Regions from separate parts of the Streptomyces sp. SD15 genome, predicted to be linked through region 3. Evidence: riboswitches for the same ligand, from Rfam matches in the RefSeq annotation. Region 3 holds a riboswitch; each other region holds the start of a gene.

Region 1 (7,129 bases), on a different contig from region 3:
TCGAGCTCGATCTCCTTGGCGATGGAAACACCATCGTTGGTGATCGTGGGGGCGCCCCACTTCTTCTCGAGGACGACGTTGCGGCCCTTGGGGCCAAGGGTGACCTTGACGGCGTCCGCGAGCTGGTTCATGCCGCGCTCGAGGCCTCGCCGCGCCTCCTCGTTGAACGCGATGATCTTGGCCATGTGAAGTGGTCCTCCCGGACTGGGGTGGATTGCTCCGGACCGCGCTGGCGCCCGCGACGGACGGCCTGCATACCTCGTGGTTCCTTGCCCCACTTGGCCTGCGGGCCTCACCCACCCGGTCCTCGTTGTCACTCTCACCTTCAGAGTGCTAACGCCAATGATTAGCACTCGCCCCTGCCGAGTGCAAGCGGCTCCGACCGATCCGCAGGTGAACACGGGGGTGTGCACGGTCGGCCGGCCGGACGGGCAGAGGGGCAGGCAGACGGACAGACCGAAGGGCCCGCACCCCCTGGTGGGGATGCGGGCCCTTCGTCACGTCGAACAGTCAGTCGGCGCGTGCTTCAGCCGGTGGCCGCCAGTCGGACCATGTCCGCCTGCGGCCCTTTCTGGCCCTGCGAGATCTCGAAATCGACCCGCTGACCCTCTTCCAGGGTGCGGTAGCCGTCCATCTGAATCGCGCTGTAGTGGACGAAAACATCCGCACCACCGTCGACCGCGATGAAGCCGTACCCCTTCTCCGCGTTGAACCACTTGACGGTGCCCTGAGCCATGCCTAACTCCCCTATTACTGGCCCTTGCACAGGACCGCACTTCGCGGGCCCGGGTCAGACCTCACCCCCCAACGGTTGGGGGTGTGCGCCGGAACGCGTCGACCGCGGCTGAATGTATCTGTCCAACTGCCCTCTGCAACAGGTCAATCGGACGAGAATTCCGGGCGCGCCTGATCGGAAATATGCGGAGAATTAGCAAGGATTCAGGGCAAGTCGGGCCCCATAAATGCCATAAACGGCTCAAAGAGGTGGGGCACTTTGGCTACTTCTTATCGGGCACCGGCCGGGAAATCACTGAAGCTCATATGCATCCGGCATGGAAAGCGAAGCGGCTTCCCCAACTGTACCGCGCTCAACCATACAGAATTGCCCCCTCCGTTTCTCTCACGGAGGGGGCAATTCGATGAACTCTGCGTGTTCGGAGTTACCGAGGGTAACGATCCGGGCCGGCGATCAGCCTCCGGCGACCGCCGGGATGATCGAGACGCCCGCGCCGTCCGGCGTCGCCGTCTCCAGGCCCTGCTCGAAACGGACGTCGTCGTCGTTCACGTACACGTTGACGAACCGGCGCAGCTTGCCCTGGTCGTCCAGCACGCGTGCGGAGATGCCCGTGTGGTTCTTCTCCAGATCCGCGATGACCTCGCCGAGGGTCCCACCCTCGGCCTTCACCTCGGCTTTGCCGTCGGTGTAGGTGCGCAGGATGGTGGGGATGCGGACGTTGACGCTCATGGGTGATGACCTCCGGTCGAGTACAGCGCCTCGTAAGGGGCGCGGGGCGGTGACATGTGCGGCTCCGCCGCGTGGGCGCGACCAGCCCTCACGGCCCGCAGCGCGAAAAGAACCCTCCTGGCGGAGCCTTACGCGAGCCCAGCCTCACGGAACGACTCCAGGCTGGGACGAATGGTCGCCGTCAACCCCGTCCCCGCCACCGCGTCCAGCGTCTTGAGCCCGTCCCCGGTGTTGAGGACGACGGTCGTCAGCGTCGGGTCGAGAAGACCGTTCTCGATCAGCTTCTTCGCCACACCCACCGTCACTCCACCGGCGGTCTCCGCGAAGATGCCCTCGGTCCGGGCCAGCAGCTTGATCGCGTCGACGACCTGCTCGTCGTTGACGTCCTCCACGGCCCCGCCCGTCCGTCGCGCGATGTCGAGCACGTACGGCCCGTCGGCCGGGTTGCCGATGGCGAGCGACTTGGCGATGGTGTGGGGCTTCTGCGGGCGTACGACGTCGTGGCCGGCCTTGTAGGCGACGGACACCGGCGAGCAGCCCTCGGCCTGCGCACCGAAGATCTTGTACGGCTTGTCCGCGACCAGCCCGAGCTTGATCAGCTCCTGCAAGCCCTTGTCGATCTTCGTCAGCTGCGACCCGGAGGCGATGGGGATCACCAGCTGGTCGGGGAGCTGCCAGCCGAGCTGCTCGCAGATCTCGTACGCGAGCGTCTTCGACCCCTCCGCGTAGTACGGCCGCAGGTTGACGTTGACGAAGCCCCAGCCCTCGCCGGCCGGGTCGCCGATCAGCTCGGAGCAGAAACGGTTCACGTCGTCGTAGTTGCCCTCGATGCCGACGAGCTCACCGCCGTAGATCGCGGCCATGACGACCTTGCCCTGCTCCAGGTCGTGCGGGATGAACACGCAGGAGCGGAAGCCGGCCCGGGCGGCGGCGGCGCCCACCGCACCGGCGAGGTTGCCGGTGGAGGAGCAGGAGAGAGTGGTGAAGTGGAACGCGCGGGCGGCCTCGATGGCCTGGGCGACGACGCGGTCCTTGAAGGAGTGCGTCGGGTTGCCGGAGTCGTCCTTGACGAAGAGCTTGCCGGGGTCGACGCCCAACTCGCGGGCCAGGTTGTCGGCCTTGACGAGCTTGGTCCAGCCCGGGTTGATGTTCGGCTTCTCGGCGACGTCCGCGGGGACGGGCAGCAGCGGCGCGTAGCGCCAGATGTTCGCGGGGCCCGCTTCGATGCGCTTGCGGAGCTCCTCGGTGTCGTAGGCCGAGAAGTCGTACGCGATCTCGAGCGGGCCGAAACACTCCTCGCAGGCGAAAACCGGGCCGAGCGGCACACGGTGACCGCACTCGCGGCAGGAAAGCGCGGCGGCGGGTCCGAGATCGACACCGTCTACGCTGTTCGTAGTGCTTTCGGTGGCGCTTGCGGTGGTGCTTGCGACGGTCTGCGCAGCCATGGAGGCGAGGCCCTTTCTCCTCATCTTCCTCACGACGCACTTCGCCGTGAGACGGATTTGGCACCTTCCCGAGCCGGGAGCCTCGCGACGACGACGTAGTCGGTGGTCGTACGAGACCGGCTGGAGGGTTGCCGGGGCTTCAACGGGCCGTATCCCTCTGCCCCTCTGGATGAGCGGTATTCGGTTGTGTGCGGACGATCTACGCAATGCGATGGTCATCCGCGTTGTTCAAGACTGTAACCGAAGGCCAGGACAGTTGAGATAGTCGTCCGAACCGCGAGATGGATCACACCGTGAGACACCGGGTGATCAGACAGTGAGGAGCCGCAGACTGTGCTGAAGGAAGTCGAGCGCTGGCTGAGCACACGCTCCTGGTCCGTAACCGATCGCCCGCTCCACCAGCTCATGGCCGCGAAACGCACCACAGGGTCGACGGTCAGTGTCGTACTGCCCGCGCTCAACGAGGAGGAGACGGTCGGCGAGATCGTCGCCGTCATCCGCCACGACCTGATGCAGCAGGTGCCCCTCGTCGACGAGATCGTCGTCATCGACTCGGGCTCGACGGATCGCACCTCGGAGGTGGCCGCCGCGGCGGGCGCGCGAGTCGTGCACCGGGACGAGATCCTGCCGCGCATCCCGACCGCGCCCGGCAAGGGCGAGGTCCTCTGGCGGTCACTCCTGGTGACCAGCGGGGACATCGTCTGCTTCATCGACGCCGATCTGAAGGAGTTCTCGTCGGACTTCGTCTCCGGGATCGTGGGGCCGCTGCTCACCGAGCCCGGCGTGGACCTCGTCAAGGCGATGTACGACAGACCGCTGGGCTCCGCCGCCGGTCAGGGCGGCCGCGTCACGGAACTCATGGCCCGCCCCCTGCTCAACATGCACTGGCCGCAACTGGCCGGCTTCGTCCAGCCGCTCGGCGGGGAGTACGCGGCCCGCCGCTCCCTCCTCGAACAGCTCCCCTTCCCCGTCGGGTACGGCGTCGAGCTGGGCATGCTCATCGACGCACTGCACCTGGTGGGCCTGGACGCGCTCGCCCAGGTCGACGTGGGAGTGCGCAAGCACCGGCACCAGGACGGGCAGGCGCTGGGCCGCATGTCCGCCGCGATCTACCGCACGGCACAGCTCCGGCTGGCCCGCGGACACCTCATCCGACCGGCCCTCACCCAGTTCGAACGGGGCGAGGACGGTTTCGAGCCGCGCACGCACTCGGTGGACACGGAGGAAAGGCCTCCGATGGCGGAAATCTCCGAGTACGTAAAAAGGCGGGCCGCGTAAAAGCGCCCCCTTGGGCACCGCCCCGCAGATCGCATACGGCCAAAAGGAACGTTTGAGCGTTTCCGTGCCGGGCTAGGTTTGGTGGCATGGCCTCAACGCACGGCACCCATCGAATCCTCGTCGCCTCCAACCGCGGCCCGGTCTCGTACGAGGTGCGAGAGGACGGCTCGCTCCACGCCCGGCGCGGCGGGGGCGGGCTGGTCTCGGGCCTGTCGGCGATCGGGCCGGACGCGGGCGCCCTGTGGGTGTGCTCCGCGCTCGGCGACGGCGACCGCGAGGCGGTCCGGCGTGGGATCGGCGAGGTCGGTGTGCGGATGCTGGACATCGACGCCGGCGTGCACGCGGACGCGTACAACGGCATCGCGAACTCCGTGCTGTGGTTCGTCCACCACATGCTCTACCAGACGCCGCTGGAGCCGGTCTTCGACGTGGAGTTCCGGCGCCAGTGGGCGGCGTACGAGGCGTACAACCGGGCGTTCGCCGAGGCGCTGGCCGACGCGGCGGTCGACGGGGCCGTGGTGGTCGTACAGGACTACCACCTGACCCTCGTCCCCGGAATGCTCCGCGAACTCCGCCCCGACCTGCGGATCGGCCATTTCTCCCACACCCCCTGGGCGCCGGTCGACTACTTCCGGATGCTGCCCGACGACATCGCCGAGCAGGTGCTGCGCGGCATGCTCGGCGCGGACCGGCTGGGCTTCCTGACGCACCGCTGGGCGGACGCGTTCACGGCGTGCGCCACCGAGCTCGTCGGCGGCCTCGGTGACACCCGGATCGGCGTGCACGGGCTCGGCGCGGACGCGGACTTCCTGCGGAAGCGGTCGCACGAGGCGGACGTCGCCGAACGGATGGTCACGCTGCGTGAGCAGATCGGGGCGGGCCGGAAGACGATCGTGCGGGTCGACCGGACCGAGCTGTCGAAGAACATCGTGCGGGGCCTGCTGGCGTACCGACAGCTGCTCGACGACCAGCCGACCTGGCGCGAGCGCGTCGTCCACGTGGCCTTCGCATACCCGTCCCGCCAGGATCTCGCCGTGTACCGGGACTACACGGCCGAGGTGCAGCGTCTGGCGACCGAGATCAACTCCCGGTACGGAACACCGGACTGGACCCCCGTCGTGCTCCACGTCAAGGATGACTTCGCCCGCTCCCTGGCCGCGTACCGGCTGGCCGACGTCGCCCTCGTCAACCCCATCCGGGACGGCATGAACCTCGTCGCCAAGGAGATGCCGGTCGTCTCCGACGAGGGGTGCGTGCTGGTGCTGTCCCGGGAGGCGGGGGCGTACGAGGAGCTGGGCGAGGACGCGATCGGGGTGAACCCGTACGACGTGGTCGGCACGGCGGCCGCGCTGCACGCGGCGCTGACGATGTCGGCGGAGGAGCGGGCCGAGCGCACGAAACGGCTTGCCGCCGCGGCTACGGCGTTGCCTCCGGCGCAGTGGTTTCTTGAGCAGTTGCGGGAGTTGGAGGGCTGAGAGGGCCGGCTGTCGGGTGCGGGCCGGTGGGGGCTTGTCACTCCAGCCTTGTCGCCAGTGCGCTGAGTAGGCGTACGACTCCTGCCGGGCCGTCGACCACCAGGTCCGCTCGGTCTGCCAGCTCGGCGACCTCGGAGCTGCCGCTGCATACCAGGAGGCCCGGGACGCCGTCGGAGCGGAGTTTGTCGACGGCGGCGAAGGCGGGGAGATCGCCGAGGTCGTCGCCGGCGTAGAGGACGGCTTCGGCGCCGACCTCGCGGACGTACTCCAAGAGGGCGACGCCCTTGTCCATGCCCGGGGGACGGAGTTCGAGGACCATCCGACCGGGTTCGACGATCAGGCCGTGTCGGGTGGCGAGGTCGGTGAGCGGCTCGCGCAGGGCCTCGAACGCGGCCTGCGGATCCGTCGCGCGGCGCGTGTGGACGGCGACCGCGCGCCCCTTCTCCTCGATCCAGGTGCCCTGCCAGGCGCCGATCCGGTCCAGGAACCCGGGCAGCTCGGCGCGGACGGCGGAGACGCCGGGGTGTGGGGCGGGGGCGTTGACGGTGCTGCTCACCGCGTCCCAGCGTTCGGCGCCGTAATGGCCGAGGACGACGAGGTGCTCCAGCCCCGGCACGCCCGCGAAGCCGCCGTGGCGGACCGCGACGCCGGCCGGGCGGCCGGTGACGACGGCGACGGAGGCGACCTTCGGGGCGAGGGCCGCGAGGGCGGGGACCGCGTCGGGGTGGGCGCGGGCCTGCTCCGGGTCGGGGACGATCGGGGCGAGCGTTCCGTCGAAGTCGAGGGCGATCACTGCGCGGTCGGGCCGCGCGAGAATGGCGTCGAGACCGTCACGCCCGGCGGCCGTCGCCGGCGTAGGCATCGGCAATGAGTCCGTGGAGGAGTCCGTGACTTCCGGGGGTTCCGAATGGCTGCCCATACGGCGACCTTATCCGGCCGAGGGCAGGCGCACCCACGGCTCATCGAGCCATACGTGGTCCGCCCCCGCCGCCCCTACCCTCCCCCAAGCTCTCGAGCGAAGCCGAGAGCTTGGGGGAGTTTGAGGACGAGGCCGTCCAGGCCGAAGCGGGGGTCTGGGGGCGGCAGCCCCCAGAGATGGGACGGGTAGGGGCGGCGGGGGCGAAAACCCCTCGGCTGCGGCACCCGTCACCGCTCGCCCCGCCGGGCCTCCCGCACCCGCCGCAGCCGATTCACCGTCACCGGATCATGGACGAGGGCCCGCGGATCGTCGAGGAGGGCGTTGAGCAGCTGGTAGTAGCGCACGGGAGCCAGCCCCAGCTGCTCCCGTATCGCCCGCTCCTTGGCACCGGGGCCGGCAAAGCCCCGGCGCTCCAGGGCCAGGATCCCCTGCTCCCGCGCGCTCAGCTCGTCCATGGACAGCACCGTAACTGCCGCCACCGACAGTGCTACTCCGAGGCGTCCCGGATCGTCGCCGCGCGCTGAAGGCTGCCGAGGACGCTGGACGG
Region 2 (7,129 bases), on a different contig from region 3:
ACTGCGACCTTGCCGTGGCTGTGAACAGCGCGCTGCCGTACTGAACCGCTGGGTGGTGTTCTCCAGCCGGGCAGCACATTGAGGGCAGAACGCTATTGACGGGGCGTGGGAAGAGTCGAGCTTCGTCCGAGACCAGTCAATCTTCCCCGGGACCGGTCGATCTCCCCCGCGACCCGCAGCTTCTTCAGCAGCATCAGGTGCAGCTGGTCCCAGACGACGGCTCCATTCCGCGCCGCCAGTAGGGGTCCAGCCAAGATCATCCCACTGCCCCTTTTTGGGCTTACCTTGGCTGGACCCCTTCATGATCGACCGGTGCGGTTCGGTCTTCGCGTACGTGTAGAGGGCCTGCTCGTCCTCCCAGGCGGACAGCGTCCAGAAGGTGCGCTTCAGCGGCTGGGCGATGAGTGAGGGATGGCGCGACACGCGGTGGACTCCTTCGGCGGGCAGCCCGAACTCCGGACGGTCCACCGCTGAGCTGCACCGGCGACCGTGGACTTGCGTTCGACCCTAGAAAGCGGTCGGCTACCGCGTCCAACCGGAGTCCGATCGCGACTACGAAGATCGGAGTACGTCGGATGGCGTACGGCCCGGCCGGTCGGTGTCCGGGTGTGTGTACGGACCCCTGGTGAGCGGGTTACTCCGCCTTCCGGAGGGGGTGCTCCCCGTCGGCGGCCGGGGCGAGCGGCAACAGCTCGTGCAGCGCGTCGTACCGCTGTGCGCAGGCCGTCTGGGCGATGGCCTGGGAGACGGCGTCGGCCAGGGGGCGCGAGGAATCGCGCAGCAGGGTGCGCGCCTTGTCCGTGAGCGCAACCTCGATACCCCGCCGGTCCCCGCACGCCGAGCGCCTGGTGATCAGGCCGGCGTGCTGGAGGCAGGCCACCTGATAGGTCAGCCGCGTCTTGGGACGGCCCAGCAGCTCCGCGATCTGCGTCATCCGCAGACCGGAGCCGGGCTGGTCCGCGAGCAGGCACAGCACCAGGAATTCGTCGTGCGAGACACCGAGTGCGTCCTTGACCCGTGCGCGCAGCTGCTGCTCGATCGCTCCGGCCGCCGCCAGCAGGCGCATCCAGGCCCGCAGCTCGGCGGGCAGCAGTCCGTCGTCGCCCGTGTGCTCGCGTTCGGGCGGATCGGCGGGGGCGGAGGAGTCGGCCATGGTGTCGCAGTCTACCGGTTGTCCAAATTTGAAGAACAGGCTAGCGTTCAGTCATCCAAAATTGGATGACCTCGGTCGTCCTCCTCACACTCCTTGTGTACGACCTGTAACCGTCTGGAGAACCCTCATGACCGTCGCCGTAGAAACCGGCCTCTGGCAGCTCGACCCCGCCCGTTCCACCGTCGCCATCAAGCACAAGACGATGTGGGGCATGGTCACCGTCAAGGGCACCTTCACCGGTGTCACCGGAGAGGGCGAGGTCCAGCCCGACGGGACCGCGAACGGCACCATCACTCTGGACGTCGCGTCCCTGGACACCAAGAACGCCAAGCGCGACACGCACCTCCGCGGCGCCGACCTCTTCGACGCGGACCGGCACCCCACGATCACCTTCGCCGTCCACGCCACCGCCGTCGGTCAGGACGACACCGTCGAGATCGACGGCCAGTTGACCGTGCGCGGCATCAGCCGTCCGCAGTCCGTCACCGCGCGCGTCACCGAGTCCGGCGCCGATGCCGTCACGCTCACCGCGGACTTCACCGTGGACCGCGACCAGTTCGGAATGGATCACAACCAGATGGGCATGATCCGCGGCCTGGCCACGGTCACCAGCACGCTCGCCTTCACCCGCGCCAAGGCGTAACTCGCACCTCGACGGACGTTACGTTTGCCGCGCGTCGGCGTGGGACGGGCGCGTGAACGCCGTGTGGGCGTCGAGCCGTCGTACGTAGGCCTGGAGCCGGTCGTACCCGCAAAGGGTGTCAGGGGCCTTGAGTTGGGCGAGTGCGACCCAGAGGTCGACGTCTGCGGCCGTCAGCTTGTCGCCCAACGCGTAGGTGTGCGAGGCGAGTTGCCGGTTCAGCCGGTCCAGCGTCGCCGACAGGACCTCCGGCCGCGCGGTAGAGGTGACGTCCCGGTCGAGGAGCTCACGGAAGGCGTTGATGTCGGCGGCGAGGGCCGGTGGGTGGAGCCGAGGCAGGCAGGCGTCGTCGCGGCCGGTCAGGAGTCCGGCGAGGTCGCGCAGGATGTCGGGGGTGTGATTGCTGACGATGCGTCCGCTCCAACGGTCGCACAGCGCGGGCGCGATGAGTGGACCGTCGTAGTGGTGCCACGTGGCCTCGTACGCGCTGCGCAGTGCGGTGAACGCGGCAGGTGGCTGCGAGGTTTCCGTTGATTCCGCGGGGAGCGCCAGCAGCGTCGTAGCGACCGAGTCACGCAGGCCGAGCAGGTCGAGGGTGATCGAGATGCGCAGCGAGCACGGACAGCCCTCGGAGAGGTACAGCTGATAGCGGTGCGGTGCCGGGTAGAAGCCGCCGGCCAGGCCCACGCCGATGCGGCTGCGGATGCGGTGCGGGCGAGGGGACGCGAGGGCGCCCCGGGGATTCGGGGCAACTGAGCCCGCGACGCGCGGGGTTGGGGCGCACGGGCCTGCGGTGCCTGCGTGCGAAGTGAGCGAAACTGTCTCGGGCATGACTCTCCACGGGAACGACGAAGCCCCGGCCGCCTCATGGGCGGCAGCGGCGGAACGGAGTGACTGCGCTGACGTGCCGGTCCGGATCGTGGGACGCGACGGTCTAGTACGCGCTGGAAACCCGCTGCAGGTCGATGTGCAGACGTCTCGTCAGACCGTTCCTGGTCACATTCCCACCGCTCCCGTGTCCGGGGCTCGCGAGAGGCGAGACCACGCTTGCCCCGCCGCTCCGGCGGAACCCGGTCGTCACCCGGGGCACCCCGTCGCGGTGGAAGGGTTGCCTGCCAGCGGGCCGGGGCCGATAACCGCGTCGTACGGGAAACCCCGATACGACGGGCGCTGACAATCGTGACCGTCCCCGTCAGTCTCGGTGCGCTCCGGTGAGTCGTCAAGAAGGCATCCGCGCGGTCTCACGACGTGGTCACACGGGCCGGTCGGCGTTGACATTCGTTTGACGGCGTGCCTAACTTACGCCGCATTGGACCGGATGCGTTCCGGTGAGCGCGAGGCCCCGCGGGGTGGAATGGTGACGGTGACCGCGATGTACGCAGCCCCGGGGACGACCGCTTCGCGGCGCCACGGCTGCGCGTCCATGCCCGCGAACCGTCGCCCCGAGCTGCTCCTCGCCGAGGGCGGCCGCGCCGACACCGCATGGTGTTGTACCTGTCGCGGCACCGGCCGTCTCTGTCAGGGCTGACCCCGGTCGCACCGCTGCCCTTTCGCTTTTCTTCTTCTTTCTTCTTCGCTGAGCTCTGAACCGCTGGTGTTCGCCGCTGTCCCGGCGAACTCCCGGTGAGCTTCCCCTCCTTGCCCCCGTATCGGGCCTGTTTCCCCTGCGCGCCCCGGGGGAGTACGAGTCGCCTGGAGCCCTCCATGAGTGAACCCTTGGGCTCTGCCGTGCAGTTGGACACGGCAGAGCCGCCTCCCGCACCTGTGGTCAAGCCGACGCCATCGGCGGCGCAGCGAGTGCTGCCGCTGCGCCGGCCGGGCCGCTGGATCGCTTCGGCGATCGTGCTCGTCGTGGTCGCGCAGATCACCCACGGGCTGGCGACCAACCCCTTCTTCCAATGGGACCGATTCCCGTACTGGTTCCTGCGTCCGACGATTCTCGACGGTCTGCTGATCACCCTCGAAGTGGCCGCGTACAGCGCGGTGTTGGGTCTGCTCGGCGGCGTCGTGCTCGCCTTGGCCAGGCTCTCCAGGAGTCCGGTGCTGCGGGCGGTGAGCTGGGTCTACATCTGGCTGTTCCGTTCGGTACCGCTGATCGTCGTCCTGCTCTTCCTCTACAACTTCAGTGCGCTCTACCAGACCCTGAGCCTCGGAGTCCCGTTCGGTCCGGCCTTCTTCACCTTCGACGAGTCCCGGCTCGCCACCGACATGGTCGTCGCGGTCGTCGGACTGAGCCTCAACGAGGCGGCGTACGCGGCCGAAGTGGTGCGCGGCGGCATCCTCGCGGTCGACCAGGGCCAGCACGAGGCGGCCTCCGCACTCGGGCTGCCCAAGGGGTACCAGTTCAGGAAGATCGTGTTCCCGCAGGCGCTGCGCTCCGTCACCCCGAACTACGTCAACCAGCTGATCGGCCTGATCAAGGCCACCTCGCTGGTCTTCTACGTCTCGCTGCTCGACCTCTTCGGCTCGGTGCAGAGCATGGGCAGCACCTACCCCGGCGACATTGTGCCGCTGCTCCTGGTCGCCACCACCTGGTACCTGATCCTCACGAGCGTCGTCTCCGTCGTCCAGTTCTACGTCGAGCGGTACTACTCGCGGGGCGCCCTGCGCACCTTGCCGCCGACCCCGTTGCAGAAGGTGCGGACCGGTCTGGGCGACCTGCGGGCCCGCGTCCGAAGGGAGACGGCGACATGACCACCAAGGCACTGATCGAGGTCCACGACGTGCACAAGTGGTACGGATCTCAACGCGTTCTGGACGGCGTGGAGTTGACCGTGGAGCCCGGAGAGGTCACGGTGATCGTCGGACCGTCGGGCTCCGGCAAGTCCACCCTGCTGCGGGTGATCAACCACCTGGAGAAGCCTGAGATCGGCCATGTCAGCCTGAACGGCGAGCTGATCGGCGTACGTCGGCACGGCGAGCGGCTCAAGGAGCTGAGCGAGCGGGCGATCCTGGCCCAGCGCAGCCGGATCGGCTTCGTCTTCCAGAACTTCAACCTGTTCCCGCATCTGACGGTGCTGGACAACGTGGCGGCCGCCCCGGTGGCCACCGGCCGGCTGAGCAAGCCTGAGGCCCGGGAGCTGGCGCTCACCCTGCTGGGCCGGGTGGGTCTGGCCGACAAGACCGCCGCCTATCCACGCCAGTTGTCGGGCGGTCAGCAGCAGCGGGTGGCCATCGCCCGCGCCCTCGCTCTACGGCCCGGAGTCATCCTCTTCGACGAACCCACCTCCGCTCTCGACCCCGAACTGGTCGGCGAGGTACTGGCCGTCATCAAGGACCTGGCCACCAGCGGCACCACCCTCGTCATCGTCACCCACGAGATCGGGTTCGCCCGCGAGGTCGCCGACCGGATCGTCTTCCTCGACGAAGGGCGGATCGTCGAACAGGGCCCGCCCGCCCAGGTGTTGGACCGGCCGAAACACGAGCGGACCAGAGACTTCCTGAGCAAGGTCCTCTGACCCAGCCCCTCGCCTCTCACTTCTTGTTTCCTACTCCTCACCTCTCACCTCTCACGTCTCACCTTTCGCTTTCGCCGGTCGCTTTTCACCCGTCACCGCACCCCGAACAAGGACAGCCATGCGTACCCTCACCCTCCGCAGCAGACTCCTCCGTGGCGTCACCGCGTCCGCCGCCGTCGTCACCCTCGCCACCGGGCTCGCCGCGTGCGGGGGCGACAGCGACGCGGCCACCAGGACGGACAGCGCCTCCGCCGGTACGGTCACCGTGGGCGCGCTGTCCAACGGCGCCGCCCAGCAGACCGACCTCAAGGTCTCCGAGGTCAAGTCCATCAGCGCCGAACTGCCCGAGTCGGTGGCCAAGAGCGGCAAGCTGGTCGTGGGCGTCGGCGCCCTGCCCGCCGGGTTTCCCCCGCTGGCGTACGTGGGCGAGGACCAGAAGACCCTCACCGGCGCCGAACCCGATCTGGGCAGACTGGTCGCCGCGGTGCTCGGGCTGCGGCCCGAGGTCAAGAACTCGACCTGGGAGAACCTGTTCGTCGGTATAGACAGCGGCAGGGTCGACGTCGCCTTCTCGAACGTCACCGACACCGAGGAGCGCAAGAAGAAGTACGAGTTCGCCTCCTACCGACAGGACAACCTCGCCTTCGAGGTGTTGAAGAAGAGCACCTGGAACTTCGACGACGACTACGAGAACCTGGCCGGCAAGACCGTTTCCGTGGGCGCCGGCACCAACCAGGAGAAGATCCTGCTGGAGTGGAAGGCGAAGCTCGCGAAGGAGGGAAAGAAGCTCACGGTCAAGTACTTCCAGGACAACAACAGCGTCTATCTGGCGCTGTCCAGCGGAAAGATCGACGCCTACTTCGGGCCCAACCCCGGCATCTCGTACCACATCACGCAGGTGGCGAAGACGCCCAACCCGACGCGAAACGCGGGCAAGTTCTCCGGTGCTGGCGCGACGCTCCAGGGGCTGATCGCGGCCACCGCGAAGAAGGACAGCGGGCTGGCCGAGCCGGTCGCCGACGCGATCAACTACCTGATCGAGAACGGTCAGTACGCGAAGTGGCTCGCGGCCTGGAACCTCTCCAACGAGGCCGTCAGCACCTCTCAGGTCAACCCGCCCGGGCTGCCGCTCGACAACTCCTGACCGGTTCCCGAAAGACCTGAAGCCCCTCATCCCTCCTTGGAGATACGGCACCGCCATGTCCACCTTCGCCCGACCGACCCCACAGACCCAGGCGGCGGCGCACATCCTGGACAACGCCGCCTGGGCCGCGCTGACCGGCCCGCACGCCTCCTTCGCCGAGCGCGTCGGACGCGCCGCCCGCTACCCTCTGGACGTCTCCCCGTTCGCCGCCCTCGCCGACCCTGCCGACCCGCGTGCCTGGGAGAACCTGGCCGCGCTGGTCGGCCCGGGGACCGTCACACCGGTGTCGGGGGCACCGACCGCTCCCGACGGCTGGCAGACGGTGCAGCACGGCCAGGGCGTACAACTGGTCGACGCGGGGCTGCGGGCCGAGCCCGCCCCCGAGGCGGTGCGGCTCGGACCCGACGACGTACCCGAGATCCTGGACCTGATCGCCCTGACCCGGCCCGGTCCCTTCCTGCCCCGTACCGTCGAACTCGGCACCTACCTGGGCATCCGGCACCACGGCCGCCTGATCGCCATGGCGGGCGAACGTCTGCGCCCGCCCGGCTGGACGGAGATCAGCGCGGTCTGCACCGATCCTGACCAGCGCGGCAGGGGCCTGGCCACCCGGCTGGTCCGCGCGATCGCGGCCGGCATCAGGGAGCGCGGAGACACGCCCTTCCTCCATGCCTCCGCGGCGAACACCGGCGCGATCCGGCTCTACGAGTCGATCGGCTTCACCCTGCGCCGCC
Region 3 (7,129 bases):
CTGAGCCTGGGTGGCCTCGGGCCGGTCAGTGAAGGCCTGTTCAGCTGGATCTTCGGTCTGGGCACCCTGGTCGCCGTCGCCGTCTGGGTCGCCGCTCGGACCGCAAAGGCCAAGAAGTCATGAGTAGCCAAGACAATCCCCAAGAGAACCTGCCCGCTGAGCAGGCCGACGAGCACGGTCACGGCGCGGTAGCCGTCACGGACGAGACGAACCCGTTCGCGGACCCGGGCCTGCCGCCCCATGAGCACCGCATCCAGGACATCGACGAGCGGGCCGCCAAGCGGTCCGAGCGTGTCGTCGCCTTCCTGTTCACGGTGTCCATGCTGGCCACGGTCGGCTTCATCGCCTCGTACGTGGCGATCCCGGCCGACAAGTCGATCTACGTCTTCCCGATCGGCCACATCAGCGCGATGAACTTCGCGCTGGGCACGACCCTCGGCGTGGCGCTCTTCGCGATCGGCGCGGGCGCGGTCCACTGGGCCCGCACCCTGATGTCCGACGTGGAGATTGCTGACGAGCGTCATCCGATCGAGGCGCCGGAGGAGGTCAGGACCAAGGTCCTGGCCGACTTCAAGCAGGGCGCCAAGGAGTCCGCGCTCGGCCGGCGCAAGCTGATCCGCAACACGATGTTCGGCGCGCTGGCCCTGTTCCCGCTCTCCGGCGTCGTGCTGCTGCGCGACCTCGGCCCGCTGCCCGGGACCACGCTGCGGCACACGATGTGGCGCAAGGGACTGCAGCTCGTCAACATGAACACGAACGAGCCGCTGCGTCCCTCGGACGTCGCCGTCGGTTCGCTCACCTTCGTCAAGCCCGAGGGCCTGGAAGAGCACGACGAGGACTTCCAGAAGGAGATCGCGAAGGCGGCCGTGATGATCGTCCGGATCCAGCCGGACAACATCAAGGACAAGCAGGAACTCGCGTGGGGCTACGAGGGAATCGTGGCCTACTCGAAGATCTGCACCCACGTCGGTTGCCCGATCTCCCTGTACGAGCAGCAGACGCACCACGTCCTGTGCCCGTGCCACCAGTCCACCTTCGACCTCTCCGACGGGGCCCGAGTGATCTTCGGCCCGGCCGGTCACGCCCTGCCGCAGCTGCGCATCGGTGTGAACGAAGAGGGCTACCTCGAGGCGCTCGGCGACTTCGATGAGCCCGTCGGTCCTGCCTTCTGGGAGCGCGGATGAGCACTACGCCCAACCCCGACGACGCGCGTTCTTCGCGCGACAAGGCGCCCGCCGGTGAGCGGGTCGCCGACTGGGCCGACGGCCGCCTGGGGATCTACTCCCTGGCCAAGGCCAACATGCGCAAGATCTTCCCCGACCACTGGTCGTTCATGCTGGGTGAGGTCTGCCTCTACACCTTCATCATCATCATCCTCACGGGTGTGTATCTGACGCTGTTCTTCCACCCGTCGATGAACGAGGTGGAGTACCACGGCAGCTACGTCCCGCTGCAGGGTCAGCTGATGTCCGAGGCGTTCAACTCGACCATGCACATCTCCTTCGATGTGCGCGGTGGTCTGCTGATCCGGCAGATCCACCACTGGGCGGCGCTGATCTTCCTCGCCGGCATGTTCGTGCACATGATGCGCGTGTTCTTCACGGGTGCGTTCCGCAAGCCCCGTGAGGTCAACTGGCTGTTCGGCTTCCTGCTGTTCGTCCTGGGCATGTTCACCGGCTTCACCGGTTACTCACTCCCGGACGACCTGCTCTCCGGCACCGGTGTCCGCTTCATGGAGGGCGCGGTCCTGTCCGTGCCGATCGTGGGCACGTACCTCTCGTTCTTCATGTTCGGCGGCGAGTTCCCGGGCGGCGACTTCGTGGCCCGTTTCTTCTCGGTGCACGTCCTGCTGCTGCCGGGCATCATGCTCGGCCTGGTGGTCGCCCACCTGATCCTGGTCTTCTACCACAAGCACACGCAGTTCGCGGGTCCCGGAAAGAGCAACAAGAACGTCGTCGGCATGCCGCTGCTGCCGGTCTACATGGCCAAGGCCGGAGGCTTCTTCTTCCTGGTCTTCGGTGTCATCGCGGTCATCGCGGCGATCGCCTCGATCAACCCGATCTGGACCATGGGCCCCTACCGTCCGGACCAGGTGTCCACCGGCGCGCAGCCCGACTGGTACATGGGCTTCTCCGAGGGCCTGATCCGTGTCATGCCGGGCTGGGAGATCAACTTCTGGGGTCACACGCTCGTCCTGGGTGTGTTCATCCCGCTGATGGTCTTCCCGCTGGTCCTGGTCGCGATCGCGGTCTACCCGTTCATCGAGTCCTGGGTCACCGGCGACAAGCGCGAGCACCACATCCTGGACCGCCCGCGCAACGTCCCGACCCGGACCGCGTTCGGTGCGGCCTGGATCAGCTGGTACTTCGTCCTGCTCGTCGTTGGTGGAAACGACATCTGGGCGACGCACTTCCATCTGTCGATCAACTCGATCACCTGGTTCTCGCGCATCGGATTCTTTGTGGTGCCGGTGCTGGTGTTCCTCGCCACCAAGCGGATCTGCCTCGGCCTCCAGCGCCGCGACAGGGACAAGGTGCTGCACGGCCGCGAGTCGGGCATCATCAAGCGCCTGCCGCACGGTGAGTTCATCGAGGTGCACGAGCCGCTCGGCCCGGAAGCGCTGCACACGCTCACCGCGCACGAGCAGTACCGGCCCGCCGAGATCGGCCCGACGGTCGACGAGAACGGTGTCGAGCGCAAGGTGAAGGGCACGCAGAGGCTGCGCGCCAAGCTCAGCAAGGGCTTCTACGGGGAGAACAACCAGATCCCCAAGCCCACGGTCGAGGAGTACGAGGAGATCACGAGCGGCCACGGCCACCACTGATCCCCTGACCGATCCTCATCGATCACCACGATCGCCACGGCAAGAGCCCTCGTCCATTGCATGGACGGGGGCTCTTTGCCGCCTCCGGGCCTGGATAGGGTGTTCTCATCTACAGGTGTCCCTGTCCAGGACGGACGGGACGGACCCAGGAGCGGCTTATGAGCGCTGTGAACCCCGCTGGAGGCAATACCGCGGCGGGCCGTTCCTGGCCCGAGGTACTGAACGGACTGCTCGACGGCCGTGACCAGAGCGCGGACAACACGGCCTGGGCGATGGACCGCATCATGCGCGGCGAGGCGACGGACGCGCAGATCGCCGGTTTCGTGGTGGCGCTGCGGGCCAAGGGCGAGACGGTCGAGGAGATCTCCGGTCTGGTCCGGGCGATGTACGACCACGCGAACGTGATCGAGGTGCCGGGGGAGACCGTCGACATCGTCGGCACGGGTGGCGACGGCGCGAAGACCGTCAACATCTCCACGATGTCGGCGATCGTGGTGGCAGGAACGGGTGCCAAGGTCGTCAAGCACGGCAACCGGGCCGCGTCCTCGGCGTCCGGTGCCTCGGACGTCCTGGAGAAGCTCGGCGTCAATCTGGAGCTGCCGCTGAAGCGGGTGGCCGAGGTGGCCGAGGAGGCCGGGATCACCTTCTGCTTCGCGGTCAAGTTCCACCCGGCGCTGCGTCATGTGGCGGCGGCGCGGGGGCAGTTGGGGATCCGGACGGTCTTCAACGCCCTCGGCCCGCTGACGAACCCGGCGCGCGTACGGGCGCAGGCGGTCGGCGTCGCGGATCCGCGCATGGCGCCGATCGTGGCCGGCGTGTTCGCCGAGCGCGGCAACTCCTCGCTGGTCTTCCGCGGTGACGACGGCCTGGACGAGCTGACCACCACGTCGACGTCGAAGGTGTGGGTCGTCCGTGACGGCAAGGTCCAGGAGGAGCGCTTCGACCCCCGTGACGTCGGCCTCGACCTCGTCCCCGTGGAGGCCCTGCGGGGCGCTGACGCCTCGTACAACGCCGATGTCGCCCGTCGGCTGCTGAACGGTGAGACGGGGCCCGTGCGGGACGCTGTGCTGCTGAACTCGGCGGCGGCGCTGGTCGCCCTCTCGCCGGGCGAGGCGCCGCTTGCGGAGCAGCTGCGCGTCGGGATGGCGAAGGCGGCGGAGGCGATCGATTCCGGGGCGGCGAAGGCGGCGCTGGAGCGGTGGGTGGCGGCCAGCAACGCGTAGCGCCCGCGGCGGCGGGGGGTGGGGTTTGTTCGCCCCCGCCGCCCCTACCCTCCCCCAAGCTCTCGGCTTCGCTCGAGCAGGGGGATCCCCATCCTCCTTGGGGGCTCCGCCCCGTCCCGGTATCCGGACATGGGGGTTGCGCCCGGGAGGGCGTGTGGCAAGATGCTGCGCAGGTCATGAGCGACAGCCATCAGGCCCCGGCCGGCTGTCCGGCAACCCTCCGTCCGTGGCGGGGTGCCCCGGGTGAAGACCAGGCCGTAGGCAGCGAGGTCTACGGCAAGCGCGGACCCCTCGCACTCTTTGAGTGGACACCAGGGGTCCTGGTCGTTCGAGGGAGCCCTCTGTGAGCAAGCGAATGCGATAGGGCTCGAGCCCCGCCTCCGCGTACCCCTTTTTCGCCTTTTCCTGTGCTGTGGACGCCCCGCCCGGGCTGTCCGGCACAGCGATTCCGCCTGCCTCTCACAGGAGCTCGCCATGTCTGTCTCCGTCATTGCCGCCGACCAGTCCGTTTGTGCCCCGCTGCCCGTTCTGGGGCGGGATGTCACCGTCCCGCTGGTCACCGGCGGCGAGGTCACCTACGCCGCGCTCGACTACGCCGCCAGCGCTCCGGCCCTGCAGCGGGTGTGGGACGACGTGGCCGCGTACGCCCCGTACTACGGCAGCGTGCACCGCGGCGCCGGATACCTGTCCCAGCTGTCCACCGACCTCTTCGAGAACGCCCGCACGACCGTCGCGGAGTTCCTGGACTGCCGGGAGGGCGATCAGGTCGTCTTCACCCGGTCGACCACCGACTCGCTCAACCTGCTGGCCGCCACCCTTCCGGCCGACTGCCAGGTCTTCGTCTTCGAGACCGAGCACCACGCCTCGCTGCTGCCGTGGAAGGACGCGCGGGTGACGTACCTCGACGCGCCCCGCACCCCGCGGCAGGCCGTGGCCACCCTGGAGGGTGCCCTCGCCGACCGCGACCCCCACGGTCCGGCCCTCGTCTGTGTGACCGGCGCCTCGAACGTCACCGGTGAGCTGTGGCCCGTGCGTGAGCTCGCCGCCGCGGCGCACGCGCACGGCGCCCGGATCGTCCTCGACGCCGCCCAGCTCGCTCCGCACCACCCCGTGTCGGTACGGGACCTCGACGTCGACTGGGTCGCCTTCTCCGGGCACAAGCTGTACGCGCCGTTCGGCTCCGGCGTCCTCGCGGGCCGCTCCGACTGGCTGCGTGAGGCCGAGCCGTACCTCGCCGGTGGCGGCGCCAGCCGCAAGGTCACGCGGCGTACGGACGGCGGGGTGGATGTGGAGTGGCACGAGAGCGCGGCCCGGCACGAGGCCGGCTCACCGAACGTCATCGGCGCCTACTCGATCGCCTCCGCCTGCAAGGCGCTCACCGAGGCGGGCTTCGACACGCTCGTCGCCCGTGAGCAGCAGCTCATCGCGGCCGTCCGCGCGGGGCTCGCCGAGGTTCCCGAGGTGCGTGTCCTGTCCCTCTTCGGTGACGACGCCCCGCGGGTCGGCGTCATCTCCTTCGTCGTGGAGGGCTGGAACAGCTCGCACTTCGCGGCGGCGCTCTCCGCGGAGTACGGCATCGGGGTGCGCGACGGACTCTTCTGCGCCCATCCGCTGGTGCGCACGCTCCTCGGCAGCGACCCGGGGACCCAGGGGGAGTGCGGCGCGCCCGAGGCCGCGCCGGGGGAGAAGTCCCTCAACGCGATCCGTGTCAGCTTCGGGGCGGGTACGCCCGATGAGCACGTGGAGCGTTTCGTACGGGCCGTGAGGGAGTTGGTCCGGGACGGTGCGAAGTGGAACTACCGCACGGAAGACGGCCGTTGCGTGCCCGCCGTTTGAGGTGACCGCGGGTGGTTGGGGGGCTTGGGTGGTGAGTTCGCCCCCGCCGCCCCTACCCTCCCCCAAGCTCTCGACTTCGCTCGAGCAGGGGGGACCCCCATCATCCCCGAGGGCTCCGCCCCCGGACCCCCCGGCGGTGGTTCTTTTGCTGCGGGACGGTGGGGGCTCGGCGCGCAGTTCCCCGCGCCCCTGGGTGTCTCAGCCCGTCCGGCGTTTGAGGACGAGGCCGTTCAGGCCGAACGGGGGTCTGGGGGCGGAGCCCCCAGGTAGGGATGGGACGGGTAGGGGCGGTGGGGGCGAGGAACCTAACCGTCCAGCCCGATCGCGAACGCCGCCTCCAGGTCGTGCTGGGAGTACGTGCGGAACGCGACGTGCGTGTCCGTCGCCTCGACGCCGGGAATCTTGCTGATCTTGCCGGGGATGACGTCGGCGAGATCGTCGTGAGCCTTCACCCGGACCATGGCGATCAGATCGTAGGTACCGGTGACGGAGAAGACCTCGCTGACACTGTCCAGCGCGGCGATCGACTCGGCGATCTCGGGGATCCGGTCCACGCTGGTCTTGATGAGCACGATCGCGGTGATCACGGCTGGTTTTCTCCCTCGGGGGCCGCGGCTGGGGTTTTCACTCTAGTCGCACGCCCGTAGCGCACCCACGCGTAGCCGAAGCCCAGGGAGAAGCCCACCAGGTGCGCCAGGTACGCCACCCCCGGGCCCTGGGCCGCCTGGCCCGCCGCCAGCCACTGCAGGGTCACCCAGAAGGGCAGTACGACCCAGGCGGGGAAGCGCAGCGGCAGGAAGAAGAGGAACGGGAAGAGACTGGTCACCCGGGCCCTGGGGAACAGGTACAGGAACGCGCCGAGGACCGCGGAGATCGCCCCCGAGGCACCGACCAGACTCTGCTCGGAGTCGGAATGGGCGATCGCGTAGCCCAGCAGGGCGAGGTAGCCGCAGCCCACGTAGAAGAGGGCGAACTCGAAGTGGCCCATGCGTTCCTCGGCCATCGCTCCGAAGACGTAGAAGAAGAGCATGTTCCCCAGGAGGTGGAGCCAGCTGCCGTGGATGAACAGGGCTGTCGCGGGGGTGAGCGCGGCGTTCGGGATTCCGCTGAGGAGTTCGGCGGGCACCACGCCCCAGCGCCGGAAATAGGTTCGCTGGGCGACCAGCAGTTCGTCCCCTGTGCCGTACGTCGGATTGAATCCCGAAGCCGGGCCGATCAGGAAGATCAGGCAGCACACGACGATCAG

What was found. A riboswitch is a leader RNA that binds a small molecule or an ion and turns the genes downstream of it on or off. The one in region 3 is predicted to bind S-adenosylmethionine.
Region 1: linked by a shared signal. The riboswitch ahead of thrC (threonine synthase) and the one ahead of ACX28W_RS08320 (aminotransferase class V-fold PLP-dependent enzyme) in region 3 are both predicted to bind S-adenosylmethionine.
Region 2: linked by a shared signal. The riboswitch ahead of ACX28W_RS00650 (putative leader peptide) and the one ahead of ACX28W_RS08320 (aminotransferase class V-fold PLP-dependent enzyme) in region 3 are both predicted to bind S-adenosylmethionine.

The regions. Positions count from the first base shown of each region.
Region 1 is NZ_JBTLMO010000007.1:20,824-27,952, reverse strand. Features, by position in the region: gene groL (chaperonin GroEL) at 1-185, opposite strand, end outside; gene ACX28W_RS09120 (cold-shock protein) at 527-736, opposite strand; gene ACX28W_RS09115 (MoaD/ThiS family protein) at 1,190-1,465, opposite strand; gene thrC (threonine synthase) at 1,594-2,910, opposite strand; SAM riboswitch class I at 2,928-3,086, opposite strand; gene ACX28W_RS09105 (glucosyl-3-phosphoglycerate synthase) at 3,244-4,188, shown strand; gene ACX28W_RS09100 (alpha,alpha-trehalose-phosphate synthase (UDP-forming)) at 4,275-5,663, shown strand; gene otsB (trehalose-phosphatase) at 5,701-6,525, opposite strand; gene ACX28W_RS09090 (DUF3263 domain-containing protein) at 6,810-7,037, opposite strand; gene ACX28W_RS09085 (ABC transporter substrate-binding protein) at 7,070-7,129, opposite strand, start outside.
Region 2 is NZ_JBTLMO010000001.1:132,894-140,022, reverse strand. Features, by position in the region: partial or broken gene ACX28W_RS00670 (DUF3291 domain-containing protein) at 295-408, opposite strand; gene ACX28W_RS00665 (MarR family winged helix-turn-helix transcriptional regulator) at 635-1,153, opposite strand; gene ACX28W_RS00660 (YceI family protein) at 1,281-1,796, shown strand; gene ACX28W_RS00655 (glutathione S-transferase C-terminal domain-containing protein) at 1,815-2,624, opposite strand; gene ACX28W_RS00650 (putative leader peptide) at 2,728-2,793, opposite strand; SAM riboswitch class IV at 2,832-2,978, opposite strand; gene ACX28W_RS00645 (amino acid ABC transporter permease) at 3,498-4,487, shown strand; gene ACX28W_RS00640 (amino acid ABC transporter ATP-binding protein) at 4,484-5,251, shown strand; gene ACX28W_RS00635 (ABC transporter substrate-binding protein) at 5,370-6,395, shown strand; gene ACX28W_RS00630 (GNAT family N-acetyltransferase) at 6,451-7,129, shown strand, end outside.
Region 3 is NZ_JBTLMO010000006.1:118,197-125,325, forward strand. Features, by position in the region: gene qcrC (cytochrome bc1 complex diheme cytochrome c subunit) at 1-123, shown strand, start outside; gene qcrA (cytochrome bc1 complex Rieske iron-sulfur subunit) at 120-1,184, shown strand; gene qcrB (cytochrome bc1 complex cytochrome b subunit) at 1,181-2,824, shown strand; gene trpD (anthranilate phosphoribosyltransferase) at 2,983-4,047, shown strand; SAM riboswitch class IV at 4,220-4,336, shown strand; gene ACX28W_RS08320 (aminotransferase class V-fold PLP-dependent enzyme) at 4,522-5,883, shown strand; gene ACX28W_RS08325 (Lrp/AsnC family transcriptional regulator) at 6,189-6,470, opposite strand; gene ACX28W_RS08330 (rhomboid family intramembrane serine protease) at 6,467-7,129, opposite strand, start outside.